2 regions of the Syntrophomonas erecta subsp. sporosyntropha genome follow, and region 2 is predicted to be linked to the other one. Evidence: predicted binding sites of a transcription regulator. Region 2 holds the regulator's gene; the other holds the start of a gene.
The links. The regulator HrcA, encoded in region 2, represses chaperone genes, less so after heat shock. The targets are predictions, from matches to a motif close to TGTTAGCACTCNNNNNNNNNGAGTGCTAACA.

Region 1: a site for HrcA is predicted at 3,284-3,314, ahead of groES (co-chaperone GroES). Genes of this name have one in related genera too.

Annotation. Positions count from the first base shown of each region.
Region 1 covers NZ_AP042459.1:679,541-694,769, reverse strand. Annotated here, with positions in the region: gene ACZ5Q0_RS03260 (NfeD family protein) at 1-28, opposite strand, end outside; molybdenum cofactor riboswitch at 228-362, shown strand; gene ACZ5Q0_RS03255 (hypothetical protein) at 413-589, shown strand; gene moaA (GTP 3',8-cyclase MoaA) at 712-1,692, shown strand; gene moaC (cyclic pyranopterin monophosphate synthase MoaC) at 1,701-2,180, shown strand; gene ACZ5Q0_RS03240 (MOSC domain-containing protein) at 2,196-2,639, shown strand; gene ACZ5Q0_RS03235 (MogA/MoaB family molybdenum cofactor biosynthesis protein) at 2,641-3,129, shown strand; gene groES (co-chaperone GroES) at 3,357-3,647, shown strand; gene groL (chaperonin GroEL) at 3,672-5,300, shown strand; gene ACZ5Q0_RS03220 (beta-ketoacyl-ACP synthase III) at 5,708-6,685, shown strand; gene ACZ5Q0_RS03215 (DUF561 domain-containing protein) at 6,675-7,616, shown strand; gene fabD (ACP S-malonyltransferase) at 7,616-8,539, shown strand; gene fabG (3-oxoacyl-[acyl-carrier-protein] reductase) at 8,536-9,276, shown strand; gene acpP (acyl carrier protein) at 9,311-9,553, shown strand; gene fabF (beta-ketoacyl-ACP synthase II) at 9,568-10,806, shown strand; gene fabZ (3-hydroxyacyl-ACP dehydratase FabZ) at 10,826-11,239, shown strand; gene accD (acetyl-CoA carboxylase, carboxyltransferase subunit beta) at 11,241-12,089, shown strand; gene ACZ5Q0_RS03180 (acetyl-CoA carboxylase carboxyltransferase subunit alpha) at 12,143-13,105, shown strand; gene glnA (type I glutamate--ammonia ligase) at 13,204-14,637, opposite strand; gene ACZ5Q0_RS03170 (hypothetical protein) at 14,849-15,229, shown strand, end outside.
Region 2 covers NZ_AP042459.1:539,230-554,458, reverse strand. Annotated here, with positions in the region: gene ACZ5Q0_RS02530 (spore germination protein) at 1-13, shown strand, start outside; gene ACZ5Q0_RS02525 (Ger(x)C family spore germination protein) at 80-1,264, shown strand; gene ACZ5Q0_RS02520 (GerAB/ArcD/ProY family transporter) at 1,268-2,371, shown strand; gene ACZ5Q0_RS02515 (hypothetical protein) at 2,364-2,591, shown strand; gene rpsT (30S ribosomal protein S20) at 2,819-3,094, opposite strand; gene spoIIP (stage II sporulation protein P) at 3,264-4,310, shown strand; gene ACZ5Q0_RS02500 (hypothetical protein) at 4,310-4,615, shown strand; gene murJ (murein biosynthesis integral membrane protein MurJ) at 4,958-6,523, shown strand; gene lepA (translation elongation factor 4) at 6,651-8,456, shown strand; gene hemW (radical SAM family heme chaperone HemW) at 8,437-9,591, shown strand; gene hrcA (heat-inducible transcriptional repressor HrcA) at 9,686-10,711, shown strand; gene ACZ5Q0_RS02475 (TCP-1/cpn60 chaperonin family protein) at 10,732-12,279, shown strand; gene grpE (nucleotide exchange factor GrpE) at 12,304-12,888, shown strand; gene dnaK (molecular chaperone DnaK) at 12,927-14,744, shown strand; gene dnaJ (molecular chaperone DnaJ) at 14,865-15,229, shown strand, end outside.

The sequences.
Region 1 (15,229 bases), 140 kb from region 2:
CTATTAAGATCCATTCTACTGTAGTCATTGTTACCCCCCTTTTTTCTAGTCATTATAAATACGCCAAAACTAAGCAGTAATTACAGTTCTGTTCAAATCATAGCATAAACTCGAGGGAGGTTTAGGAGAAATTAGTGGAAACGATTTATTTCGTAATTATCCACAAATATTAAAGTTATTTCGGTTAAGATTGTACTATCATGTATTATGATCATGTATAATAAGGGCAAATGAATATTCTCCGATTTCAGTTAACCTAAGGCTTAAGGTTATGGTGGCTGAAACGATAGGGTGTAGAGGGAAACCTGTACGCCTCCCGTTTATGAAAGTAAACCTTGGAAAGGAGTTCTATAATCTTAGTATTATAACACCCTTTTCCCGGGGTGTTAATTTTTTTAAGGGAGGTATTTATATGGATAAGAATCAACAACTAGAGGAAAGGATTAAGCAGGTTGCTAAAGAGGGGAAAATTAGCTGTGCCCAGGCCCGTAAAGTAGCGGTGGAATTTGATGTAGCTCCCCGTAAGATTGGCGAACTGTGTAACCAGATAGAAGTTAAAATTTGTGCTTGTGAATTGGGATGCTTTTAACCTGACTGACCAAGAGTAGCCAGGTAATAACTTAACAGGCGTAATTGTTCATGTTGTAAATGACCAGATTGGAACCCTGTATACAGGCAGGGGACAGGCTGGCCGCCGGGGAGGGGGATAGAATGGTAGATTCTTATGGTCGAGATATTAATTATCTGCGTATTTCTGTGACTGACCGTTGTAATTTACGCTGCCGGTATTGTATGCCCGAAGAAGGAGTAAAAAACCTGGGGCATGGCCAAATTCTTAGCCTGGAAGACTTTGCTCGCTTGGTAAGGATAGCCGGACGGGTGGGCATAAAAAAAGTTAGACTAACTGGCGGAGAACCATTGGTTAGGAAAAATGTGGTAAAATTGATTGAGTATATTAATATGGTACCAGGTATTGACGACCTGGCTATTACTACTAATGGTATTTTATTTGCTGATCAGGCCGAAGAATTAAAAAAAGCCGGGCTTAAAAGGGTAAACTTTAGTATGGACACCCTGGAAGATAGTAAGTTTAGATATATTACCCGCCGCGGGCAACTGGAAGAAGTGAAAAGGGCGGTTGCCCGGGCCCTGGATTTGGACATGCATCCGGTTAAAATCAATACTGTTATCATCAGGGGGTTTAATGATGATGAAGTATTGGATTTTGCCCGCCTGGCAATTCGTTATCCGCTCCATATCAGGTTTATAGAGTTTATGCCGGTGGGAGATCTTCTGTTTTGGAATAAGGAAAGAATGATGAGCAGTGGGGAGATAATGGATGTTATTGGGGGAACCTATCCCCTTTACCCAGAAAAGGGCATAATTGGAAACGGCCCGGCTAAATACTACCATATTGATGGTGGTGCCGGATCGGTTGGTTTTATCAGTCCTATGAGCAATCATTTTTGTGCCGAATGTAACCGGATTAGGATGACGGCTGATGGTAAACTGCGTGGTTGTCTTTATGATAAAAAAGAGATAGATCTAAAACAAGCTTTGGCGAATGGTGCAACCGATGAGGATTTACAACAATTATTTTTAAAGGCCATTGCCCGAAAACCAGCCCGTCATAATATGAATCAGGGCTGGGGAGCCCAAAACCGGCGCAAGATGTATCAGATTGGAGGGTAGAGTACAGCATGGAATTTACCCACATTAATGAACAGGGTAGGGCCCGGATGGTAGATGTTACTGAAAAAAGTGATACCGCCAGGGTTGCCCGTGCCCAGGCCATAGTACGTATGCAGGTTTCTACCCTGCAGGCTATAAAGGATGGTGCGGTTAAAAAAGGAGATGTATTAGCTGTAGCTCAGGTGGCCGGGGTTATGGGGGCAAAGCAAACCCCGGCCTTAATTCCTATGTGCCATCCACTAATGCTAACTTCAGTTGATATTTCTTTTGAATTTGAAGACCTAAAGGGGCGCTTAATTATTAACACCCAGGTTAAAACTACAGGTAAGACTGGGGTGGAAATGGAAGCCATCACCGCAGCAGCAGTAGCCGCCTTAACAGTCTACGATATGACTAAAGCGATTGACCGGTGGATGGAAATTGAATCAGTCAAATTATTAGAAAAGTCAGGGGGAAAAAGCGGACATCTTCTTAGGGAAGAGTTTTAAAAGGAGGATGGATTAATGAACGGGGTAAGGGGCAGTCTTCATTCTATATGTATTAGTCCGGAAAGAGGACAATTAAAAAAAGAGGTGTTAGAAGCCCAGGTTATCGAGAATAAGGGTATTGAAAACGATGGACATGCCGGTGACTGGGGGCGTCAGGTTACCTGTCTTAATTATGCCAGTGTACAAAGAGTAAACCAGGAAAAAGGAATGAATATAGGTCCGGGACAATTTGCGGAAAACCTGCTTATTGAAGGGATTGACTTGGTTAAAGTTGGCGTAGGCGGTAAATTGAAAATTGGAGCGGATGTTATTCTTCAGGTTTCCCAGATAGGCAAAGAAGATCACCCTAGTGTGGTTACCCGTACTCTAGGGGTTACCCTGCTTCCCTATGAGGGGCTTTTTTGTCGGGCGGTCAATGGTGGTCTAATAAAAAAAGGCGATCTGGTTGAGGTGATATAAAATGTACCGGACAGGGATTTTGATCCTAAGCGATAAAGGGGCACGGGGGGAGCGTGAGGATCTCAGCGGGCAGCAGATTAAAGATAGCCTGGGTGAAGTTTACCAGGTGGAGTACTATGAAATTATTCCGGATGAAAAAGATATTATTAAAAACAGGTTAATCCATGCCAGTGATGTTCTTGAGTTAGATCTGCTATTAACTTCAGGCGGAACCGGTTTTTCCCTGCGGGATGTTACTCCAGATGCGACCCGGGAGGTGGTGGAAAAGGAGGTACCAGGTATACCGGAGGTTATCCGATTTTACGGTTTGCAAAAAACCCCTAAAGCAATGTTATCTCGGGCAACAGCTGGGATCAGGGGAAAAACCCTTATTATTAACCTACCAGGAAGTGTTAAAGGGGTTCGTGAATCCCTGGAAGCTATACTTCCTGCCCTAGATCATGGTTTAGATATTTTAATTGGTTCGGCCAGCGAATGCGGGCAAGGTTAACCCGGTTTTTTAAAAGTACTATGAAAAATTACGTTTTTTAGAGGTATAAAAAGAAAAGCGCACGCGCATAATATAAATCGGAAATATTAGGCAGATTCGGTGCCTATCGTGAATTGAACACTGGCCTAGAGTTGCCTAATATTTATTATAGTGTTATTAGCACTCGCAATTAATGAGTGCTAATAACAAGATACAATAAATTACAAAATTTAAAGGGGGTATAACCTTTGAGAATTCAACCTTTAGCAGATCGTCTGGTGGTTAAAGTACTTGAACAGGCCGAAGAAAAAACTAAGAGCGGACTTTATGTTCCTGATACAGCCAAGGAAAAACCCCAGGAAGGAGAAGTACTGGCAGTTGGTTCTGGAGCTTTAAATGACAAGGGTGAAAGAATAGTCATGGATGTCAAGGTAGGCGACCGGATCATCTATTCCAAATATGCTGGTACCGAAGTTAAAGTTGATGGAGAAGACTACTTGATACTGTCCGAAAGAGACGTACTGGCAATTTTAAAGTAAACAGGTGAAGGAGGTACATAGATGATAGCCAAAGAAATTAAATTCGGTGAAGAAGCTAGAAGATCCCTGGAAAAGGGAGTAGATACACTTGCTAATGCAGTAAAGGTTACCTTAGGTCCCAAAGGTAGAAATGTAGTACTGGATCGCAAATTTGGGTCCCCTTCCATTACTAATGATGGTGTAACCATCGCTCGGGATATTGACCTGGAGGATCCATGGGAAAATCTAGGTTGTCAATTGGTAAAAGAAGTTGCTATCAAGACGAATGATGTGGCTGGTGATGGTACTACTACGGCTACTGTGCTGGCCCAGGCTATGATTAAAGAGGGCCTTAAGAACGTGGCGGCTGGCGCTAACCCTATGATTATGAGAAGGGGTATAGACAAAGCTGTTAATGCATTAGTCGATGAAATTAAAAATATTAGTAAGCCGGTAGAATCAAAAGATTCCATTGCTCAGGTAGCAGCTATTTCTGCGGATGATCCTGAGATTGGCACCCTTATTGCTGATGCCATGGAAAAGGTAGGGCGTGACGGTGTTATCACTGTAGAAGAATCTCAGTCGGTAGGCACTTACCTGGAAGTTGTGGAAGGGATGAGCTTTGACCGTGGGTATATTTCTCCTTATATGATAACTAATACTGAGAAGATGGAAGCAGTTCTGGATAATCCTTACATCCTAATTAGTGATAAAAAAATAGCTTCTATCCACGAAGTCCTGCCTGTACTAGAAAAAGTAGTCCAGACCGGCAAACCTTTATTGCTTATTGCTGAAGAAGTAGAAGGCGAAGCTCTGGCGACTATGGTAGTGAATAAGTTAAGAGGTACCTTTAACTGCGTGGCAGTCAAGGCTCCTGCCTTTGGTGAGAGAAGAAAAGCTATGCTTGATGATATTGCTATCCTGACCGATGGACAGGTGGCCTCAGAAGATCTGGGAGTAAAAATGGAAAACGTTACCCTGGATATGCTGGGAAGAGCTCGTCAGGTGGTAGTAAAGAAAGAGGAAACCATTATTATTGATGGGGCTGGTTCTGAGGGAGCTGTAAAAGATCGTATCGCCAACATTAAAAGACAGCTGGAGGAAACTGATTCTGAGTATGACCGCGAAAAATTACAGGAAAGAATGGCTAAACTATCCGGCGGCGTAGCTGTAATCCAGGTAGGGGCAGCTACTGAAACCGAGTTAAAAGAGAGAAAGCACCGTATTGAGGATGCTCTGGCTGCTACCAAGGCTGCAGTTGAGGAAGGTATTGTTTCTGGCGGTGGTGCAGCTCTGATTAATGTCATCGCTGCTATTGAAAAGATTACTGCCGAAGGTGACGAACAGACCGGTATAAACCTGGTTAAGAAAGCTCTGGAAGAACCCCTGCGCCAGATTGCTAATAACGCAGGTGTAGAAGGATCGGTAGTCGTAGAAAAAGTTAAAGCCGCATCAGTAGGAACTGGTTATAATGCCCTGACTGGTGCTTATGAAAATATGATCGGAGCAGGGATTATTGACCCGGCCAAAGTTACCCGTTCTGCTGTGCAGAATGCAGCCAGTATTGCTGCTATGGTGTTGACCACAGAAGCTGTAGTTAGCGAGATCCCCGGTAAGGATGACCCCATGAAGGGTATGGGAGCTGGAGCTGGCGGCGGTATGCCGATGATGTAAAAGTAACGAAAGAAAAAAGGCGCTCATAAAGAGCGCCTTTTTTTAACCTATAATACTGGTAAACTTTAAAAAATATCAGTTGGAAACATAGGAATTTATCTACCGACCCGGAAAAAGCGTATGTTTTTAAAGCCTAAGACGGAAATCTAGAGTATTAAAACGCTAATATGTATATAAAATACCAACAACTTATCAGAATATTCTGAAAATATTCTTGACTTTAGGATGTAGTTATTGCTTTAATTAATTCAAGTTGCATGTATCCTATGTAATATTCATAATGTATAGGGATCAATTAAAATCCTTAAGAAGGAATTAAGGTTATATTACCGGTTAAGGGTCCCGGAAAAACTGGAAATACGGGATTATTAAGGTGGTGGGTTCTTTTGGGTATTGAAATACTTGGTATGGGACATGCACTTCCGGAAGGAGTGCTGACCAATCAAGATTTAGAACAAATGGTGGATACTTCGGATCAATGGATAATAGAACGTACTGGTATTAGAGAAAGGCGCATAGTTAAACCTGGAACGGCCAACTCGGATTTGTGTGCTCAGGCAGCACTGGCAGCCTTAAAACAGGCTGGGTTACCGTCTTCTGAAATAGGCTTAATTGTCGTTGCGACTGTAACTCCAGATATGGTTTTTCCCTCGACCGCCTGCCTGGTACAGGAAAAAATTCAGGCTTTTAATGCGGCTGCTTTTGATCTGCAGGCTGGTTGTACGGGATTTATATATGCTATGGATCTAGTTAAAAAATATGTGCAGGCAGGTGGATGCAGGTATGCTCTTATTATAGGAGCAGACCTTTTAACCAGAATTACTGATTATACTGATCGGAATACCTGTGTGCTATTTGGTGATGGGGCTGGAGCAGCCGTTTTAGGTTTAGCTGAAGATAACGCCGGGATAATTGAGACTTTGGTGGGGGCAGATGGTCGAGGACATCAGCTTTTACATATGCCGGCCGGAGGTTCTTTGCAGCCGGCCAGTCAGGAAACAGTTGCCCAGCGCCTTCATTACATTAACATGAATGGTAATGATGTATTTCGCTTTGCTTCCCGGATCATTGTGGAGGTAAGTAAACAGTTACTGGACCGGGCCGGACTTGATTATAATGATGTTGACCTGTTTGTACCTCACCAGGCTAATTTAAGGATTATTCGTACTGCTATGAAGCGCATGAAAATAGCAGAAGATAAAACTATGATTAATATAGATCGGTATGGTAATATGTCGGCAGCATCTATTCCTGTGGCTCTGTCGGAGGCCTATTCCTCCGGACGGATAAAAGAAGGCGATGTAGTCCTTATGGTAGCCTTTGGTGCTGGGTTAACCTATGGAGGAGCATTGGTTCGCTGGGGGAGGTTAAATGCTGGTGATTAAAACTGTACTCTGTGATTTACTTGATATTAAATACCCGTTTTTCCAAGGGGGTATGGCCTGGATAGCGGGGGGGCGATTAGCCGGGGCTGTATCTAAGGCGGGAGCATTAGGCGTGATTGGAACAGGTGGAGGAGATATTAAATGGATCAGGGAACAGATTGATATTGCCTACACCATTACCAGCCAGCCCTTTGCTGTCAATCTGATGCTGGCTAGGCCTGACATAGATGAAATTATTAGGACTGTTATTGAAAAAAAGGTACCGGTAGTCACTACGGGAGGCGGTAATCCCGGAAAATACATACCGGTATTTAAAGAGGCAGGTATAAAGGTAATCCCGGTGGTAGCTTCAGTAGCTTTAGCTAAACGATTAGCCCGTCTGGGAGCAGATGCTATTATCGCCGAAGGAATGGAGTCAGGAGGACATATCGGCGAGATGAGTACCATGACTATTGTACCGATGGTTGTTGATGCAGTTGATATCCCGGTGATTGCGGCTGGTGGAATTTTCGATGGTCGGGGCATTATAGCAGCCCTGGCCTTAGGAGCCCAAGGAGTACAGGTGGGGACCAGGTTTATATGTGCCCAGGAATGTGAGGTCCACCCGGAATACCAGCAAAAAGTTATTAAAGCCCGTGACCGGGATACGGTAGTTTGTGGAACAGTGACCGGTCATCCGGTACGGGCCATTCGTAATCAGTTTACCCGTCTGTACCTGGAAAAGGAACGTAGTGGAGCTAGTCGGGAGGAACTGGAGCAACTAGGGCGGGGACGTTATCCAGCTGCGGCTGTTAAGGGAGATATTGTTGAAGGTACGGTACTGGCAGGCCAAGCGTGTGCAGCGGTAAAGAAAGTCGAAAGTGCTGCTGATATCGTTAATAGCATGATGAGGGAAGCCGCTGAGGTTAAAGAACGGTTAGGAGGGAAATAATGGCCCGGATAGCTTTACTTTTTCCCGGTCAGGGGGCCCAGCGGGCCGGAATGGGAAAAGAATTTGCTGAGCATTTTGAAGAAGCAGCCGGTATTTTTCAGCGGGCTGATAATGCTGCCGGTTTTAGTTTAAGCAATTTATGTTTTGAAGGTCCCCAGGAAAAGCTGGATATGACCCGCTGGGCTCAGCCCGCTTTATTAACTACCTGTATAGCCATGTTAGAGGTGGTTCGTAATAAGGGTATTAATCCCCAAATGCTGGCGGGACTAAGTCTAGGTGAGTATACGGCTTTAACGGCTGCCGGAGCCATAGATTTTGAACAGGCCCTAAATCTGGTAAGTATTAGAGGGAAGCTGATGCAGGAAGCGGTTCCTGAAAATTGTGGGGCAATGGCTGCGGTTACCGGCCTGGAGAATGCTAGAGTAGAAGAGGCCTGTGAGCAGGCGGAAGGTGTAGTAGGTATAGCCAATTACAACTGTCCTGGCCAGGTGGTTATTTCCGGAGAAAAAATACCGGTGGAGCAAGCCGGTGCCATTATCAAAGAAATGGGGGGGCGAGTAATACCTTTAGCGGTAAGTGTTCCCTCACATAGCCCTTTAATGATGGAAGCAGCACAGGCTTTAAAACCTTATCTTACTGAATTGGAATGGAATGAACCTTTGCTGCCGGTAGTCAGTAATGTTAATGCCCGGGAAAATTCCAGACAGGATTTACCCGGTATTTTAGCCAGACAATTATTTTCTCCGGTTTTGTGGGAACATAGTATACGTTACATGCGGGATAAAGTAGATTATTTTATAGAAATAGGCCCGGGCAATACCCTGGCTGGTCTGGTGAAACGGATTGATCGGCAGGCTTTTCTGGGGTCAATTCATGATGTGAATTCACTGAATAAGGTACTAGAGAGGGTGAAAGCTTTATGAAACCAAAAGTAGCTCTGGTGACTGGTGCTTCCCGGGGGATCGGCCGGGCTATTGCTGTCCAATTGGCTGGAGACGGCTTCCAGGTAGTTGTTAATTACCACAGTAACGAAGAAAAAGCTCGGGAAGTTGTGGAGGAAATCAAAAGCCGGGGAGGAGAGGCTACTGCTATAGCAGCTGATGTAGCTGATTCAGAAGCGGCCAGCCGCCTCGTTAAAGATACTGCTGGTTGCTACGGGAGAATTGATGTACTAGTTAATAATGCTGGGATAAACCAGGATCAGTTGCTATTACGCATCAGTGATGCTGACTGGGAAAAAATATTAACTACTAATTTAAATTCCGCTTTTTATTGCAGCCGGGCAGCTGTAAAATTAATGCTCCGCCAGCGTTATGGCAGAATTGTCAGTATATCATCAGTAGTAGGTATCAATGGTAATGCTGGTCAGGTACACTATGCGGCTTCTAAAGCCGGGCTGATTGGGATGACTAGGTCTATTGCTCGGGAATATGGAAGCCGGGGAATAAATGCTAATATTGTTGCTCCAGGCTATATTGCCAGCGATATGACCTCTGATTTGAATGAAGAGATTCAGCAAAAAATGCTGGAAGGCATTGCGGTAGGTCGCCTGGGAACTCCCCAGGATGTTGCAGGAGTTGTGGCATTTCTAGTCTCCACCCAGGCAGATTATCTTAGTGGTCAGGTGATCCGTGTGGATGGAGGCATGAGTGCATTATAAATATAAATAAACTTGTATTAAGGAGGAAAAAGAGATGGATGTATTTGCAACTGTAAGAGATATTATTGTTGAGATTAAGGATGTTCCAGCTGATACTGTAAAGCTGGAATCGCATTTTGAAGAAGATCTGGAGGCCGATTCACTGGATATTGTAGAGATGTTAATGTTGTTAGAGGAAAAATTTGAACTGCAGATTCCAGAAGAGGTTGCGGAAAAACTAAAAACTGTAAGTGATGCAGTTGATTATATCCAGGCCCAAGTGGCGGAAAAAGAGTAATTGGGGTGATAGGGATGACCAGGCGGGTAGTAATAACCGGGATGGGGATGATCACCCCGGTAGGACATAATAAAACCGAATTCTGGAACAACCTGTTACAGGGCAAAAGCGGGATAGGCCCAATTGACCGGTTTGATGCCAGCCGGTTTCCCACTCGAATTGCTGCCCAGGTAGAGGGTTTCAATGCCCAGGATTATATACCCCGGGCGGAAGCCAGACGGATGGACCGTTTTACCCAGTTGGCCTGTAGTGGGGCCCGGCTTGCTTTGGAAGATGCTCAATTAGTAATTAAACCAGAGGATTCTTATCGGGCCGGGGTATGGATCGGTTCCGGAATTGGAGGAATAGAGACTTTTGAAAAACAGCATGTGGCTCTGATTAATAGAGGGGCAGGAGGGGTAAGTCCCTTTTTCATTCCTATGTTAATTCCCAACATGGCCTCCGGCCAGGTTGCTATTATGTCTGGAGCCCGGGGACCGAGTGGTTGTACAGTTACCGCCTGCGCTTCAGGGGCTAACTCCATTGGTGAGGCTTTTAATCTCATTCGTTGGGGCAAAGCAGAAGTAATGTTGACTGGAGGAAGTGAGTCTTGTATTACTCCCACCGGCATAGCTGGGTTTTGTTCAATGAAAGCCATGTCCACCCGTAATGATGAACCTACTAAGGCCTGTCGGCCTTTTGATGCCGACCGGGATGGATTTGTTATGGGTGAAGGGTCAGGAGTGTTAATACTGGAGGAGCTCCAGCATGCCCAGGAACGCGGGGCCCATATTTATGCGGAAATTATCGGTTATGGGGGCAGTACTGATGCAGTGCATATGGTACAGCCGGATCCAGAAGGTAAGGGTGCAGCCATAGCTATACGAGCGGCTCTGGATGATGCTGCTATTCAGCCACAGGAAGTGGATTATATCAATGCTCATGGAACCGGCACCGGGCTTAATGATCTGGCGGAAACTCTGGCCATTAAAGAGGTGTTTGGTTCTCATAGCCGTAATTTAAAAATAAGTTCTACCAAACCGTATACAGGTCATATGTTGGGGGCAGCTGGGGCGGTAGAAGCGATAGCTTCAGTTTTGGCTTTGATAAACAATACAGTTCCCGCTACTCTTAATCTGGAAACGGCTGATCCGCAATGTGATTTAGACTATACTCCGTTGAAATCTTGCCAGGCTGAACTAAACACCGTTATATCTGAATCATTAGGATTTGGTGGTCATAATGCGGTATTAGTTATCAGGAAGGTAAGGTGATAGTGTGATAGATAAAGTAATGGCTTTATTACCGCACCGCTATCCATTTTTAATGGTGGATCGCATTGTGGATATAGAACCAGGGAAGAAAGCTACTGCCATCAAAAATGTAACCATTAATGAACCGTTTTTTACTGGACATTTCCCAGGGCATCCCGTTATGCCGGGAGTAATGATCCTGGAGGCCATGGCGCAAACCGGGGCCTGTGCTCTATTAGCAGATGATCATTACCAGGATTGTCTGCCTTATTTGGCTGGAATCGACCGGATACGTTTTAAAAATAACGTACTGCCCGGGGATCGTCTGGTGATTACCACTGAATTAGTGACTATAAAAGGTACGATAGGGCGGGGAAAAGGTCAGGTCATGGTAGAAGATAAACTGGTATGTAAAGGCGAGTTTTTATTCGCTCTAGTTAAAGGAGCTAGATAGGATGAAAAACTACCTATTTAGTAAGAAAAAGTATTTTTCCCTACCTCCCACGGTGATTTCCAAAGATACTACGGAGAGTCCGACTATTTCCAGGTGTCCCTCATGTTCCCGAACCCTGGAAGAGGTTATATCTGAGTTGAAGGTATGTGAGGAGTGTGGTTATCATCTCCCTCTGGATGCCTACCGGCGTATAGAATCTATCGTCGATCCGGGGAGCTTTGAGGAATTTGGAGGAGAAATCTCTTCCCATAATCTCCTTAACTTTCCGGGCTATGATGCTAAACTGAAACAGGCCCGTGAAAGAACCGGGCTTAGTGAGGCTATAGTTACTGGTATGGCATGTATTGGAGGGCACCAGGTAGTACTGGGTGTTATGGATTCGCGTTTTATGATGGCCAGTATGGGAGTGGTAGTAGGCTATAAAGTGGTACTGGCGGTTAGAAAGGCTATGGCGGAGAAATGTCCTTTGCTGCTGTTTACGGCATCAGGCGGAGCCCGTATGCAGGAAGGTATGCTGGCTCTAATGCAGATGGCAAGGACATCAGCAGCTATTGGTGAACTTGACCGGGCTGGTTTATTGTATGTAGCGGTATTAACTCATCCGACTACCGGGGGAGTGATAGCCAGTTTTGCATCTTTGGCTGATATTATTGTGGCCGAACCAGGAGCCCTTATTGGTTTTACTGGCCCTAGGGTAGTTGAGCAAACCTTAAAACAAAAACTACCCGAGGGTTTTCAGCGGTCGGAGTTTCTGTTAGAGCATGGAATGGTTGATGCGGTAGTGAACCGTCAGGAGTTACGCGAATACTTAACCCGCATTATAAGCATGCATACTGTTTCGGCGCTATAATCAAATCTAGTTAGTAACAGATAGCTGTCCGCAATTATGGTCAGGAGGATAGCATGGTAAAACGCAACTTTGATTTTGAGGAACAGGCCTTGCAGCTCCAGCGCAAGGTTGAAGAGCTAAAATTAATAGCTGAACAAATGCAGGTAGATCTGGAAAAAGAGATTGAAGAATTGGAAAACAAGATCGAATTTATGCGACAGGATAAATATAACCATTTAACTGCCTGGGAAAAGGTTTTGATAAGTCGTCAGCCCGGCCGGCCAACTCCCCTTGAATATATCGCTAGATTATGTGATGACTGGATCGAGCTGCGTGGGGATCGGCTAATAGGGGAAGATCCGGCTATTGTGGGAGGTATTGGGATTTATCAGGGGTATATAGTTACTCTGCTGGGGCACCAGAAGGGTAAACAAACTACTGAAAACCTGCAGCGCCATTTTGGAATGCCTCACCCGGAAGGGTTTCGTAAAGTATCTCGTCTGCTTCACCAGGCAGAAAAGTTTAATCGTCCAGTTATAACATTTATTGATACACCAGGTGCTTACCCGGGAGTTGCAGCCGAGGAAAGAGGTCAGGGATGGGCTATCGCCCGGGTACTTATGGAGCTTTCCAGGCTTTCGGTGCCAGTTATAAGCATAGTAACTGGGGAGGGGGGCAGTGGAGGAGCTCTAGCCCTAGCAGTTAGTGACCGTTTGCTTATGCTATCCCACGCAGTATTTTCGGTGGCTTCTCCAGAAGCATGTGCTTCTATTCTATGGAGGAATTTGGAAAAAACTGAACAAATGGCTGCAGTTATGAAAATTACTGCTCAGGATCTTTTGAAGCTGGGTTTGGCTGATGAAATTATAGAGGAACCTCCTGGTGGGGCTCAGCAGGATATGGATACCATGGTGCAAAGGATCGATGATAGGCTTAAATTCCATTTGCAGGAATTGGTTGAAGTAGACCGGAAGCTGCTGGTTACACAGCGGCAAACCAGGTTGTTAAGTGTGGGAGGAGAAATAGGTACTTTCTAAGATCACCAGGATTCTCCTGTAATCTGCCCTTTAGATAAAAAAAGTCTTTGGCTTTGCCAAAGACTTTTTTAATGAAGTAATGGCTAAACCATTACTTTTTAAAGATCATAATATAGTTCGAATTCCAGTGGATGGGGCTGGTCATTTACCTGACGGGTTTCTTTGCGTTTAGCTGCTATCCAGGTTTCGATCAACCGTTCCGGGAATACTCCACCAGCCAGCAGGAAGTCGTGGTCAGCTTCCAGTGCATCTAGAGCTTCATCAAGGTTTTTAGGCAGGGACTTAATCTTAGCCTGTTCTTCAGCTGGTAAATTATAAAGGTTTATATCATAGGGACCAAAACCTGCCGCAGTTGGGTCGGTTTTATTTAAAATTCCATCGATTCCAGCCATAAGCAGAGCGGCAAAGGCCAGATACGGGTTGCAGCTGGCATCGGAGGAGCGGAATTCAAAACGCTTTTGGGCGGGGGACTTGGCGTAAGCCGGGACTCTTATTACTGCACTGCGGTTAGCAGTAGCAAAGCATACACTGACTGGTGCTTCATAACCAGGAACTAGTCTTTTGTAGGAATTGGTAGTGGGACTAGTCAGGGCCAGTAATGCCGGAGCATGTTTAAGCAGTCCCCCGATGAAATACAGGGCTTCCTGGCTTAATTGTGAATATCCGTCTTTGTCATAGAATACCGGTTTACCATCCTTAAACATATGCATATGTACATGCATACCATTACCAGCTTCTCCATAGAGGGGTTTAGGCATAAAGGTAACCGTTTTGCCTTCCTGAAAAGCTAGATTCTTAATAAGGTATTTGGCCAGCATAGTCTTATCTGCCATTTCTTTAATTCCGCCAAATTCCACTTCAATTTCAATTTGACCGGGGCCACCTACTTCATGATGATGGTACTTAACTGCAATATTATTATCTTCTAAAAGCAGGCACATTCTGGAGCGCAGGTCATAGAGGATATCCTGTGGTGGTGTAATATGGTAGCCACCTTTGAGAGGGATTTTATATCCTAGATTTTGGCATGCGTTTTCACCGCTATTCCAGATAGCCTGTTCGGTATCTATTATAAAACCAGTCCGGTTAGGGAGGCACTCATAGCTAACCTGGTCAAAAACATAAAATTCGTATTCCGGACCTATGCGTATTTCATCTGCAATTCCAGTTGACTGCAGGTATTTTTCTGCCCGGGTAGCTATAGTACGTGGATCCTGATCAAAACGGTAATTTTTGGGCTGGGCAATAACGAAAACATCCCCAATCATACTTAGGGTTGGAACCTCGGTAAAAGGGTCACAGACCGCAGTGGTGATGTCGGGGATGAAAACCATGTCACTGTTTTCTATGGGAGCATATCCGTAGTTAGAACCATCAAAACCGATTCCGTATTCCAGGGTATCAGGGGTGAAGCGGATGGTAGGGATAGTTAGGTGGCGCCATCTACCCAGCAGATCAATCATTTTAAAGTCAATCATCTGGATCTGGTTATCTGTGCAGAACTTCATCACATCTTCATAACTGCCAAACACTCTATTGATCCTCCTTTAGTTTATATAGCTATAATGAACCATTTACGACTATACTAATCACCTGCAAATTATAACAAACCTGAAAACCCTTCGTAAAGGACTTTATGATCTAGTCCATGCCACCTGTATGGAATAATATTCTACAGTCGGTTAAGTAATATCCCGGGGATGAGTTTAATACAATGTATTACTTAAAGGACACTAGCAGGGAGTGAGTATTATAAATAAAACCCGTTGGATAATACTGATTATAACCGGGATGTTGCTGGTAGCTTTAGCAGCTTCAGCAGGAACCATTAAAGAATACTATATTAAATCAAAGTTGGAGCCCCAGGTGGTTCTCGATGAAGCAATAAAAAAAATGACCGCGGTCACCAGTTATAGATACCATCTTAAATCCGGATTTACCGTTGACAACCGAAAGGAGGTGATAAGTGAGGTCAAAGGTGAGAGAACTAAAGGAAATACTCATATAAAGGGGGAGATGGTTAACACACCGATTGATATTTATTATATAGACCGTACTATCTATAACTATGATTCCTTCTCCAGAAAATGGCTGGTCATCGATAGTGGTACTACCAACTCGGAG
Region 2 (15,229 bases):
GAAAAGTGACTGATATGAAAAATAAGCGATCATAAAGGTATAGTAGTTGTGTTCTCCATGGAGGAGGTTTATTTGATATATGTTCGGGATCAAGAACCGTTATAAAATAGCAACATTACTTATTTTGATACTACAATTACTATTTACTACAGGTTGTTGGGATCGCATTGATTTAAACAAGCGAGCCATTGTAGTTGGATTGGGATTTGACAGTAGCCCCCAGGAGGACAAAATCCTAGTAAGCACGCAAATTATTGATCCTACAAATGTAAAAACTCCCCAGACCACCGGGGGCGGTGGCGGGCAACCCTTTTGGATTGCGACAAGTGAAGGCACCACAGTATTTGAAGCCATTAGGCTTATGACCTCAGTTTCCTCCCGGAAATTGTTTTTTCCCCATAACCAGGTAATAATTTTCGGGGAAGATCTGGCCAAAAAGGGTATCAAAGATTATCTTGACATGCTAATGCGAGATTATGAATTTCGTGAAACCAACTGGATTATTGTTGCAGAAGGAAAAGCTCAGGATATATTGGCTACAAAAACCAGAATAAATAACATTTCCGCATTTTTCATCCGTGATCTGGTTATCGAGCAAAGGTCTAATTCCCGGGTTGCGGCCATTAATATTAAGGATCTGGCACGAAAGATTACCAGCAAAAGTACAGCACCAACAGCTTCCTATATACATCTTGAAAATACGGGTCAGGAAAAAAGACTAAATCTCAGCCAGACGGCAGTTTTCGATCATAATATGAAAATGGTGGGTAAGTTGAACGATCGCGAGTCCAGAGGATTATTATGGGTTTTGGGGGAGGTCAAGGGGGGGATTATCGTCGTAAAAAACCCCCATGGCATGGGTAATTACAGCCTGGAAGTCCTGGAAGCAAAAAGCAAAATCATTCCGGAATTTAGAGACGGTAAGCCGACGATAACAGTGCGAATTAAAGAAAATAGTAACTTGGGTGAAACCTCCTGTCCCGAAGACTTGACTAAACCCGGGGTATGGGAATTAATGGAGAGTCTGCAAAACGAAGCAATCCGTCAGGAAATAGTTATAGCTTTAAAAAAGGCCCAGGAATTGAAAGCGGATATCTTTGGTTTTGGAGAAGCTTTTAATAAGAAACACCCCCGGCAATGGGGGGAAATGGAATCCGACTGGCAAGAAATATTTCCTTCTCTCCAGATAGAAATTATCGTTGAAAGTGCAGTCAAAAAACCCGGTATCATTTTATCAAATGTTTATACTAAAAAAGGAGATTAAGGTATGAAGCTTGGGAATCAGACCATTTCCTCAAATCAGTTGTTTTATCTGCTGGGTGCTTTTCTTTTGGGCTCTTCGGTGATCTTCCTTCCCGGTGCCAGGGCCGGAAGCAATGCCTGGTTGGCAGTGGTCTTAGGAACCCTGGAAGGTTTTATATTTTTAGCTATCTATAACAGTCTGGCGGGACAGCATCCCGGCAAGAACCTCATAGAAATTAATGATCTGGTCTTTGGGCCATTTCTAGGAAAAGCACTATCCTGGCTGTATTTGATATATTTTTTATATGTAAGTGCCCATCTGCTACGGCTCTTTGCTGCCTTTTTCTCCATCGCAATGACCTCTACACCCCTAATTGTATTTCTTATCACACCGCTTTTAGTATCCGCTTTCGCAGTCCGAAGCGGTCTTGAAGTTTTGGCCAGATACAGCCAAATAGTTTTGATGGCAGTGGTTTCAATTTTCTTTTTTGATTTTATTTTGCTCGCTAAAGATGTTGATATATCAAACTTACTACCTTTTATGGATATTCCAATAAACAAAATGCTGATAGCCATACAATGCGTTGCTGCCCTTCCTTTTGGCGAGACTGTGGTTTTCTTAATGTTTATCAATCTTGTATCCAACCCCTCGGAGGCTGGTGGTTTCATGAAAAAATCTTTTTTATTTTGCGGTATATTACTAGTGCTATATGCAGTCAGAACCACTGCTGTGCTTGGATCGTATACTACTATCAGCACTTATCCTGCTGTTGCAACAGTACGCATTATAAACACTGGAGAAATATTTACTCGCCTGGAGATCCTTTTGTCCGTGCTTTTTTTGTCCCTGGGTTTTGCAAAAGGCTCAATTATTTATTACGGTGCGGTTCTGGGGGTTTCACAGCTGCTAAAAATGCGATCCTATACCCCTTTAGTTCTACCCATAGGCGCCTTACTTCTAAATATCAGCCTATTGGTATTTGACAAATATATTTATGATATTCTTGATTCCGGCATGATGTTTCCCTTCTATAGCATGGTCTTTGCTTTTTTTCTGCCACTACTTACCCTTATTGTGGCCAAAGTCAAAAAAACCGGATACCAACAGGAGGATGGGGTTAATGCTTAATGTATTTCTAGTAATCATCGCTTATATCCTCATCTGCCTCTTTGAGGTTCCGGGCCTAATACGGGATAAATACTGGCGGGATCTCGCGACCTTTAGTGTTTTTTTATTATCCGCTTTAATTTTGAGCCTACTAATGGCGGCCGGAATAAAGCTTCCCTTAATCGATCCCATACTTTACAAGGCTTTCACCCCCCTGCTCACCTGGTTGGGGTTTATATAAGTCCTAAAGCCAAAGGTTATGTCCATAAATAAATGCTGAATAAAAACTTCTGGTGAAGTGTAGAGGTTGGGGAAATATATACAAGTAATAAAAGAATATTAGCTTGTATCGGAGCAGTAGAATTTTCAAGCAAACATGAAAAAACGGCATAGCCACTAATCAGACTATGCCGAATTTGTCAGAGATTATAAATCCCTATTTGACCGCCCTTAAAGACAGGTCTTTTTTTATTGAACCATACTGTTTAATTTACGGGTCAAGGCTGATTTTTTTCGGGCAGCACTGTTTTTATGAAGAATTCCCTTGGATACGCTGATATCTATGAGGGAGGTGACTTTTAATAGATTGTTTTGGGCCGTCTCCTGATCATTGTCAGCCAAAGCAGTTTCATAATGCTTAATGGCGTTCTTTAATCTAGTTTTATAAGACTTATTGCGCAGGCGATTTGCCTCCGCAATCCGTGCTCTCTTAGCAGGGGTCTTACTTTTTGCCAATATTTTCACCTCCTTGCGAGTCAGACTAACAGAAATACTATAGCATTTGAAATAGCAAATTGCAATAAATTATGGATAGCTTTTACGGGTCTACATAAAATATTAATCAGGATAAGGTTCTAGTTTTATCCTGTTTACCATAGACTGAACCAGATATATTCGAAGTGAGGTGGACAGGGTGGAACACCGAAATTTAACTACTTTTATAAAAAACATTCTTTTAATTCAGATCTTTTTTGCTATTCTATTGGCCGGGGTTAGTACTGAATTTAATAAAATTGCCTGCCGGCCTATCTGGAACGTAGATAATCGTGCCTTACCACTTCCTTCCGTTAACCTGAGCGGGAACGGGGCTACTGCCTTATTTAAAAACGTTAATGTAGTACTGTCTGGTGATAATCCGGACTTGTGGTTTGCCAACAGTTATTATCAAAAAAAAGTCCCCCAGGCCTTAATGGCCTTTAATATTCAAGCCTTAGCAGGGGCTGATTTAGAAATAGAGAATCCGGGGGTAGAACTAAACCCGAAAGAGGTCACTTTACCGGCTATTCGCCGGGAGGATGATAATTTAAAAGAGCGATATAAAGAGAAGAATTTAGCGGGATTAGCTGGGAAACAGGTGATTTTCTATTGTACCCATACCTGTGAATCTTATATTCCTGATAGTAAAGTAGCTAGAACAGAAGGAAAAAGAGGTCTTATTACCACAGTAGTCAGAAAAACCGTTACAGTTTTAAAGGACCAGGGAATTGATACTCGTTTTAATGACCGTATTCATGATTATCCCGAATATAATGCCAGTTATACTAACTCACGGCAGACTGTCCAGGAGATATTGAACAGAGTAGGGCCAGATAATATCGTGGCTATTTTTGATGTGCATAGGGATAGTATTCCCGGGTCGAGGGCGGCGGAAACAGTAAAAATTCATGGGAAAAAGAGTGCCCGCATACTGATTATTGTAGGAACAGATGAAAGAAAACCTCATCCCCGTTGGAAGGATAATTACCAATTTGCCCAAATGCTATTAGAGCATGGGGAACAGTTATATCCGGGTTTAATCAAGGGAGTCAGGACTAAGGCGGGTACTTATAATCAGGAGTTCCACCCGCGTTCTTTATTAATTGAAATTGGAAATGATAATAATACCCTTGAAGAGGCTAGTTATGCGGCTGAACTATTTACCGATGTTCTGATATCAGTTCTTGAGGAGGGAATAAGGTAATGCTGCGCTTAGTTTTGCAAACTGTCCTAGTTATAATGGTAATTTTACTAACTGTAGCCGGTTTAAATGTCAGCAATCAGGGTATTAACCAACTTACTTTAGAAGACCGGGGACCAGTGCTGGATATAGGAGTTTCCCATGACCATATACAGGTGGTTCTGGCTGGGGATGAGTACCAGTGGCCTTGGGAAGGCGGGAAGAAACTCATGGTAATAGCTGCTGATCTGTGGAATAATGGAGTGGACTACCTGTATAAAATATGGGATATTTTTAACATTGTTTTTTTAACTGGATGGTTGCTTTAGTTTATAAAAATCTGCCTTTTATAGGCCTAATAAACTGCCTACCTCTTTATTGCTAGCCGGGGCTATCCTGGCCCGCCCTCCCTGAGCACATAAGATTTTGTGATGATTTACCACGTTTTTTTAATGGTTGATAACCATTCCCATCTTACCATACAATCTTATCAGTTGCGGCATGTATTCTGCTTAATAACGTAGTTTGCTACTTTTAAGTAAGATGGGTTTTGATTTTCATAATCTATACTATATGTCCGGGTAATTTTCAAGTGGTGATTTACATTAAGGTCAGCATTAATTATCATTGATATGATTGGTTTTGATAATTTACGCATGGAGTTGACGCTTTTGAGTGATACGGGAAAAAGGGTAGCCCGGGCGGCAGTTTTGCTTATGGTTACCGTCATTATTGCTAGGATCCTTGGCTATGGCCGGGAAGTGGCTATGTATACCCTTTTCGGTCAGAATTACATTACTGATGCTTACCGGGCGGCTTTTTCCATACCTGATTTCATTTATATGCTTCTGGTAGGGGGGGCCTTAAGTTCAGCTTTTATACCAGTATTTTCTTCTTATCTGGCTACCGATAGAGAAGATGAGGGTTGGAGGTCAGCCAGTGTAGTGTTTAACTATGTACTGGTGGTATTGGCAATACTGTTGGTTATGGCCTATATGTATACCCGCCCCCTTATTCATCTTTTAACACCAGGGCTGCCGGCAGAATATATTCAACTAGCCGTAGATTTAACCCATATAATGTTTATACAAACCTTTTTTATGGCTTTAAATGGTTTTGCCATGGGGGTTTTAAATTCTTATAATAATTTTGCTGCACCAGCTATGGGCAGTCTGGTTTATAATCTGGTTATTATCGTAGTGGGAATTGCTCTAGTGGATAAACTGGGTATAGCGGCTTTTTCCTATGGAGTGGTTATTGGGGCAATTCTCAATTTTGTGGTGCAAATTCCCGCTTTAAAACGGGTAGGATTAAAATATTATTTTACTTTTGATTTTAGAAATAAAGGTTTTCGCCAGATAATGATTCTTATGATTCCGGTTCTGGCTGGATTGGGCGTGGTTCAGCTTAATCTGTTTGTTACCCAGAACCTTTCTTCAGGCCTTGGATCGGGAACTATAAGTGCGCTGAATCTAGCCCAGCGTATTATGAACCTGCCTATCGGCATATTTGCGGTTTCCATTGCTACTGCTATATTTCCTACCATGACTATGCTCACTGCCCGTGGTGAAATTAACCAGTTTAAACGAACTACATCCTTAGGGATAAGGGCCGTATTTTTGGTAAGTATCCCTGCTTCTCTGGGTTTGATTGCTATTGGTGAACCATTGATAAAATTACTGTTTGAACAGGGGGAATTTACTTCTGCCATGGCCTCAGCTACCAATCAGGCTCTGCTATACTATTGTATAGGACTGTTTGCCTATTCTTCTATTCAGGTTCTTAATCGCAGTTTCTATGCCTTGAAGGATACTCTTACACCGGTGATAGCTGCTGCGGTAACCATTGCTTTTAATATATTCCTTTCTATTCAACTAGTGGGTACGATGGGGCATCGTGGTTTAGCCCTGGCTTATTCCCTGGCTGGGCTTATCAACCTAGTTTTGCTATTTGTGATATTAAGGGTAAAAGTTGGCCAGATGGATGGTTCCCGGATTATGATGAGTTTCGTAATATCAGCTGGTGCTTCTGCGGTGATGTACCTGGTGGTACGGGGTATTACCAGTTGGTTGGTGGAGGTACTAGGCCTGGCAATGAAATTAAACCTTTTAATAGGAGTTGGTACCGGTATCGCAGTGGGAGTAATGGTATATGGATTACTTGTATACCTGTTTAAACTGGAGGAATCAGAATTACTCCTTAAAATGATACGTCGTCGCTTGCCGGGTAAGGCCTGATTGTAGCAAGCATAAAGGAATCTCAAGTGAAGGCAGGCCGGCCGCCTTGATTGAAGAATAGCCGGGAAATGGTTATAATTTAAGCCAACGATTTTTTTACTCTTCCGAATTGGGAGGTTCAGGTAGTTTGCAGAATAAAATAAGGAATTTTAGTATCATAGCCCATATTGATCATGGTAAATCTACCCTGGCTGATCGATTATTACAGGTGACCGGGGCTTTAAGCGAGCGGGAGATGCGAGAGCAGTTTCTGGATAAAATGGACCTGGAACGCGAAAAGGGTATAACTATAAAGCTTCAGCCGGTGCGTCTTAGTTATAAAGCCCGTAATGGTGAAGAATATATACTTAATTTGATTGATACTCCTGGTCATGTTGATTTCTCTTATGAGGTATCCCGGAGTTTGGCTGCCTGTGAGGGAGCTTTGCTGGTGGTTGATGCCTCCCAGGGTATAGAGGCTCAGACACTGGCCAATGTCTATATGGCCATGGATCTGGACCTGGAAATCATTGGGGCAGTTAACAAGATTGATCTTCCCGGTGCTGAACCGGAGGCAGTTAAGCAGGAAATGGAAGATGTTCTGGGAATATCCGGTGATGAGATTATCCCTATTTCGGCGAAAATGGGAATTGGTATTGAAGAGGTCTTAGAAGCTATCGTTGCGCGTATTCCTGCACCTTTGGCAGATGAGGATAGTCCTTTACAGGCTTTGATTTTTGATTCTTATTTTGACTCCTATAAAGGGGCCATATCATATATACGCGTGATGTCCGGTACTCTAAAAAAAGGAGACATGATTCGTATGATGTCTTCCGGACAGGAGTTTGAAGTTATTGAACTGGGAGTCCTGTCGCCTTATATGACTGAAGTGGACGGTTTAAAGGCGGGGGAAGTAGGGTATGTTGCGGCAGGTATAAAGAATGTGGCTGATACTAAAGTGGGTGACACTATTACCGGAGCCAAGCGGCCGGCGTCTAGCCCTTTGCCAGGTTATAAAGAGGTTAAACCCATGGTATATTGTGGGTTATACCCACTGGAGAATAATGAATTTGAAAAGCTCAGAGATGCCCTGGAAAGGCTTAAACTTAATGATGCTTCTTTACAGTATGAACCGGAAAATTCAGATGCGTTAGGTTTTGGGTTTCGCTGTGGATTTTTGGGATTACTGCACCTGGAAATTATTAAGGAACGATTGGAACGGGAGTATGATTTAAGTTTGCTGGCTACAGCTCCCAGCGTAGTATATAAGATAATACAGACCGACGGTAGTGAGCTCTACCTGCAAAATCCAACTCACTGGCCAGCAGAGCAGAAAATTGAAAAAGTACTGGAACCTTATGTTAAGGCATCTATTATGGTACCGAATGATTTTGTGGGAACCATCATGGAATTATGCCAGGAAAAGCGGGGGAACTTTGTTAATATGGAGTACCTTAGTACTCAGCGAGTTATGATTACGTATAAGCTCCCCTTGGCAGAGATTCTTTATGATTTTTTTGATGCTCTCAAGTCAAGAACCAGAGGGTATGCTTCCCTGGATTATGAATTGATCGGTTATGATGAATCAGATCTGGTTAAGTTGGATGTTTTTCTAAATGGGGAAATTATTGATGCTTTAAGTTTTATCGCACACCGGGATCGTTCTTATTACCGGGCCCGTGCCATTGCTGAACGACTACGCAAAATTATACCCCGCCAGATGTATGAGGTAGTTATTCAGGCGGGTATTGGAAATAAAATAATTGCCCGTGAGAGTGTTAAAGCCATGCGTAAGGATGTCTTAGCTAAGTGTTACGGGGGGGATATTACCCGTAAGAAGAAACTGCTGGAAAAGCAAAAGGAAGGCAAAAAGCGCATGAAGCAGATTGGGCGGGTAGAGGTTCCTAAAGATGCTTTTTTGAGTGTGATGGATATTGAAAACGAACCAAAATAATGATATAGGAATGTATATTCATATACCCTTTTGTCAGGGCAAATGCGGCTATTGTGATTTTTTTTCGGTTTCTCCAGGGTCGCCAAGGCAAATTGATGATTATATTAATGGGCTGGCTGCTGAAATTCAGCAGCGAGCCCTTTCCTATACGGAAAAAAATATTGCTACTATTTATTTTGGGGGAGGTACCCCTAGTCTGATTACGGGAACCGGGATAGAAAAAATTCTTAAGGCAGTATTTAAGTATTATTCGGTTAAGCCGGGGGTGGAAATCACCCTGGAAGCTAATCCGGCTACTCTTAGCCGAGAGCAGGTATGTCAATACTGTGGGGCTGGGATTAACCGCTTTTCCATAGGGGTGCAGAGCTTTAACCCGGCTGAACTTAAAGTACTGGTACGTAAGCATCAGCCTAAACATGTTTACCAGACGGTAGATATTCTGCAGGCCCAAAATATTTCTAATTATAACCTTGATTTAATCTATGGCATTCCCGGGCAAACTATCCATGGGTTTGCAGCTAACCTGCAAAAGGCTTTGGATTTGAAACCGGTTCATATATCTATTTATTTATTACAATTAGATCCTGTTACTCCACTGGCTCAATCAATTCAGCGTAAAGAGGTAGCTATGTTATCAGAGGATACCGAGTGGGAGATGTATACCCGCGGTCAGCAGGTACTAAACAGTAGTGGTTTAAACCACTACGAAATATCTAATTTTAGCCAAGCTAATTATGAGTGCCAGCATAATCTTATCTATTGGCAAGGGCGCGAATATATAGGTCTGGGGGCCGGTGCGGTTAGTTTTCAGGGTCATATGCGTTATAGAAATAAGCCCAGCATAAATGGATACCTGAATAGCTTAAAAACTGGAGACAGAGCTACCGAAGTTTTGGAGGTTATGGATGATGCTGGCCTGGTAAGTGATGCTATTATTCTGGGGTTGCGATTATGTCAGGGCATTAATCTTAATGAATTTTTGCGCCGCTATGGTGTGGATATATTAGCCACTTATCCACAGGCAGTAGAACACAGTATTAAACAGGGACTGCTGGAGTTGGAAAATGGCTGGTTGCGTTTGACCAAAGAGGCATATTTCATATCTAATGAGGTTTTATATCGGTTTATGGCCTGATATGAGCCCTTGACAAAGGAAAATGCAGGTGCTAATTTTTTAATAGATACTCATTAGCACTCAATGAAGGAGAGTGCTAACAGAGGTGGGGAAAATGACACTTGATGAACGCAAAAGAAAAATTCTGCAATCAATTATTAAAGATTATGTGGAGACTGCGGAACCAGTAGGTTCCCGGGCAGTAGTACGCAAGCACGATCTAAAGATCAGTGCGGCTACTGTGCGGAATGAAATGGCTGATTTGGAGGAAATGGGGTACCTGGAACAGCCCCATACTTCAGCGGGAAGAATACCTTCACAGATGGGGTTCCGTTATTATGTTGACTGTATGATGGAAAACGAAGAAGTGACTGAGGTTGAGGTTGATCTGCTCCAAAGAGTAATTAGTGAGAATATCGAAGACTGGGAAGATGTGATCAGTAATGTAGGTAATTTTTTGTCTCATGTAACCAGTTATACATCCTTTATTATAATACCATCAGTACAATCCAGGGAATTTCGTAATCTGCAATTGATTCCGCTGGGGCAAGGCAAGGCTCTAGTGCTTCTGGTTACTAATATCGGGCTGATCATGCATCGCAAAATAGATATTCCCCCATCAGTAACTCCGCAAGATTTAGAGATTATTGGTCGCATGTTCAACCGGTCATTTGCCTATTGTAAACTGGGGGAATTAACCCGTTCCGACCTGCAAAGAGTACGTGATGAGCTGCATAATAGACGCAAAGTCATTGATTCTGCACTGGAAGCTATAGATTTACTTTTGGAGGATTCGGGAGAAGAAAAAGTCATTATTAGCGGTGCTCTTAATATACTAAATGAGCCTGAATTTAAGGATCTGGAAAAACTCAAGCGTATTCTACATCTATTTGAGGAGGAAGTCCTTTTTAAAAACATCGTGCCTGCAGAGGTTAGCGACGAAGTGGAGATTAGGATTGGGCAGGAAAATATGGTTGAGGATTTGAAAGAAATGAGCCTGGTTTTAGCCGGGTATAAGTCTTTTGGTGAAATGGGTAAGATTGGATTGATAGGACCAGTTCGTATGGAGTATTGGAAAGCTGCCGGCACTCTAGAGACGGTACGGAAAATAATAGAGGATCTCATCGCTAAAAGGTTTTAGCTATAGGAGGACCAGGGATCATGTCTGACCAACCTATAAACGGCAATCAGCCGGTCGAGGACAAATTCCAGACTTTATTAAACAATGCTCAGGCAGCCCAGGTTATTTCTCGGGCTGTGGAAGGAACTATCGGCCCTAAAGGGTTGGATATCATGATGGTTGATCGCTTGGGAAATATAGTAATTACCAATGATGGGGTAACCATTTTGAAACTAATGGAAGTAAATCATCCGGCCGGACAATTGATTGCTCATTCAGCCCGGGCCCAACAAGAGCAAGTAGGGGATGGAACTACTACCACAACGATTATAGCTGGAGCGCTGGTTGCTGAGGGAACGGCTCAGATAATGAAGGGTGTTCCGGTAACCAGGGTTATCGAAGGGATACATCTGGGAGTAAAAGCCAGTCTGGAAATGATCCGACAGGTAACTGTACCAGTAGAATCCCTGGCTGATAAACAGCTTTATTCTATAGCCAGGGTGGCGGGCCGGGGAAATGATGACCTGGCCAAATTAGTGATGAAAGCTGTTCAGTTTTTAGAGCCGGATAAATTTTTTGACCCTGATTTTAAATTTTCCGATACCCTGGTATCCCGGGATGGGGTTGAGAACCAGGTTTTTGGCGGTGTATTAGTTAATAAATTACCAGTTAACCGGGCAATGCCATTTGAACTGGAAGGAGCTACCATACTAGTTGTTGATGATGCTTTGGCTCCTGCAGAGGTTAGTCAAGATACCATGAAAACCGAAACTGGATTTAAGCATTATTTAAAGGCACGCCAGGTTTATGAACATAGCCTGCAGCGTATCTGTACACTTGGTGTAAACCTGATAGTATTAGATCGGGGCATTGATGATCTAGCTGAAGAAATATTTACGGATGCCGGGATCATGGTTTTACAGAGAGTTTCTTCCCAGGAAATTGATCGCCTTTGCCAGCATACTGGTGCCAGAAAAATCAAACGGAACAGCATAAATCGGGAGCCTGAAGCTCTTAAACCTTATCTGGGGTATGCTGGCCTGGTGCAGGTGGACGAAAAACTAGGGGGCACTATTGTCAGTGAAGGGGCAGGAGAAAAACAGGTTACTATCATAGTTGGAGCCTCTACCGAAGAAGTGGTAGATGAACGCGAACGTATGGCCCGGGATGCAGCAGCAGCAGTCCAAGCCGCTTTGCAAGCAGGAACAGTTCCTGGAGGTGGAGCGCTGGAAGCATGGATAGGGGTACAATTAGAGGATCTGGTCCGGCAGCAGCAGGGCATGGCAGCCTATGGGATTTTGAGTGTAAAAGAAGCTTTGTTTCGGCCATTTATGTGTATAGCCAGCAACTGTGGGTTTAATCCCCTGGAAAAGCTAAGGGAAGTTACGGCCGTGCAGAGGAAAAATCATAACCCGGCTATTTCCTTTGATGCAGAAACTGGTCACATCTTGGATATGAAAGATGCTGGTATAATAGACCCGGCCATGGTAAAAATACATGCTATTAAGGCGGCCGGAGAAGTAGCGGTAGCTATACTAAGAATAAATACCGTCATCCGAATGCGGAGTAAACCGGATGACAAGGTTTGACATAATAGAATAGGGGTGAATGACATGGACGAAAAGGATATTACAGAAATGGGGGCAAGGGCAACGCCTAATGCCGAGGAAGATGTAAATAACTCTACTACAGACCACCATCAGGCTGAAGTAACTGAGGAGGTTTTAACTGATCAGGTAGAAGCTATGCAGCAGGAGATTGAGCGCTTAAAAGAAGAGTCTCGAAAACATTATGATCAGTGCCTGCGGGCTGTGGCGGAAGTAGATAATACCCGGAAAAGGGCTGCCCGGGAAAAGGAGGAATACATAAAGTTTGCTGCTCTGCCTTTAATCAAAAAACTGTTACCGGTGGTGGATGACCTGGAACGCGCTTTAATTATGTCACGGGATAATCAGGACTATGAAGGTTTATATAAAGGGGTGGAGATGATTACCAGGCGTGTTCAAACCATACTTAAGGAGGAAGGTGCCCAGGTTATTGAGGCTTTGGGCAAACCATTTGATCCCCAGTATCATCAACCGCTAATGGTGGAACCTAGCAGTGAACATCCTGAAAACACAGTAATTGAAGAAATGCAAAAAGGGTATATCCTCCATGGCAGGGTTATAAGACCTAGCCTGGTTAAAGTAAGTAATTAGCCATACTATATTAGCAATATGTTGGAGGTGTTTTATAAATGAGCAAAGTAGTTGGTATTGACTTAGGTACTACTAATTCAGTTATAGCTGTTATGGAAGGAAAAGAAGCGACCGTTATTCCCAGTGCTGAGGGTGAGCGTATTACACCTTCTGTAGTTGGCTTTTCCAAGACTGGTGAAAGACTGGTGGGCAGGATAGCCAAGCGGCAGGCGGTCACTAATCCAGATAGAACTGTACTTTCTGTTAAACGTAAAATGGGAACTGATTTTAGGGCTGATATCGATGGGAAAAAATATACTCCCCAGGAAATTTCGGCTATGATCCTGCAAAAGTTAAAAACCGATGCGGAAGCTTATCTGGGAGAAACTATCACCCAGGCAGTAATTACAGTACCAGCCTATTTTACAGATTCCCAGCGTCAGGCTACTAAAGATGCCGGCAAGATAGCTGGTTTAGAGGTTTTGAGGATTATTAATGAACCTACTGCAGCGGCTTTGGCCTACGGACTTGATAAAGATCAAAGCCAGGTCATTTTAGTTTTTGACCTAGGTGGAGGTACTTTTGATGTTTCTATTTTGGAAATAGGTGATGGTGTATTTGAGGTTAAAGCTACCAGTGGTAACAACCGCCTGGGTGGCGATGATTTTGATGATAAAATCATTAACTGGCTGGTTGATGAATTTAAAAAAGAACAGGGAATTGACCTGCGTAATGATAAAATGGCTATGCACCGCCTTAAGGAGGCCGCGGAAAAGGCTAAACATGAGCTTTCTGGGGTATTAACCACCGATATTAATATTCCTTATATTACTGCTACTTCAGAAGGACCGTTGCACCTGGAAAAAACTTTGACCCGGGCTCGGTTTAATGAAATGACAGCTGATCTAGTGGAAAGAACCATGGAACCTACCCGGCGGTCACTAAAAGATGCAGGCCTTAAACCAAGCGAGGTTGATAAGGTGATCCTGGTGGGAGGTTCTACCCGTATTCCTGCTGTTCAGGAGGCCATTAAAAACTACCTGGGTAAAGAGCCATTTAAGGGAATTAATCCCGATGAGGTTGTTGCCGTGGGAGCTGCCATTCAGGCCGGGGTGTTGGCTGGAGATGTTACTGATGTGGTGCTGTTAGATGTGACTCCATTGTCTTTAGGAATTGAGACCTTAGGAGGAGTATCGACTCATATTATTGAACGGAATACTACTATCCCTACTTCTAAAAGTCAAATTTTCACAACTGCGGCTGATAACCAGACTTCGGTAGATATACATGTTCTGCAGGGTGAACGTAAAATGGCGGAACATAATGTGACCTTGGGCAGATTCCAGCTCACTGGTATACCACCTGCTCCCCGGGGAGTACCACAAGTAGAAGTTAAATTTGATATAGATGTTAATGGTATTGTTCATGTTTCGGCCCGGGATATGGCTACTAATAAAGAGCAAAAGATTACTATTACCTCGTCTGGTGGTCTTAGTGACGAAGAAATCGAACGCATGGTCCAAGATGCCGAAAAATTTGCTTCCGAAGACGAAGAACGGTTCAAACAGACTGAAATTCGCAATAATGCTGATAATACAGTTTATCAAGCGGAGAAAACCTTAAAAGAATACAGCGAGCAAATCGATGATGAATCCCGCAACAAGATCACAACAGCCAATGAAGACTTAAAAACCGCCTTGCAGGGGGAGGATTATGATGATATTAAGTCTAAAACTGATATTCTGATGGAGGCCATTTATGCATTTACATCTAAGATGTACCAGCAGGCCCAGGCTCAAAACGAGCCGGGATCCCAGGAGGGGCCAACTGATGGCACTTATGATGCTGAATATAAGGTAAAAGATGATGATGAGTAATAACTGGTCAGGAATTTGCTAATCGTAGTAAAATAGATTTGATTACTATGGAGGGTTAGGGCTCGACCTGGAAAAATATATTTCCGGGTCAAGCCTGTTTTTCCAGGAAGGTGGATAAAGATGTCCAGCAAGAGAGACTTTTATGAAGTGCTGGGGGTTTCACGGGATGCCAGTGCCGAGGAAATTAAAAAAGCATATAGAAAAAAGGCGCGCCAATATCACCCTGATGTCAACCGTGATGATCCTAACGCGGCTGAAAAATTTACCGAGGTTTCGGAAGCTTACGAAGTATTAAGTGATGAGCAAAAACGGGCCGCCTATGATCGCTTTGGCCATGATGCCTTTGATCCCACCAAGCAGGCGGGGGGATTCGGCGGCGGTTTTGATTTTGATGACCTGGGCGGTGGTTTTGGAGATTTGTTTGATCTCTTTTTTGGCGGCGGCACCACCGGAAGAAGGAGAAAGGCTGGGCCCCAGCGGGGAGC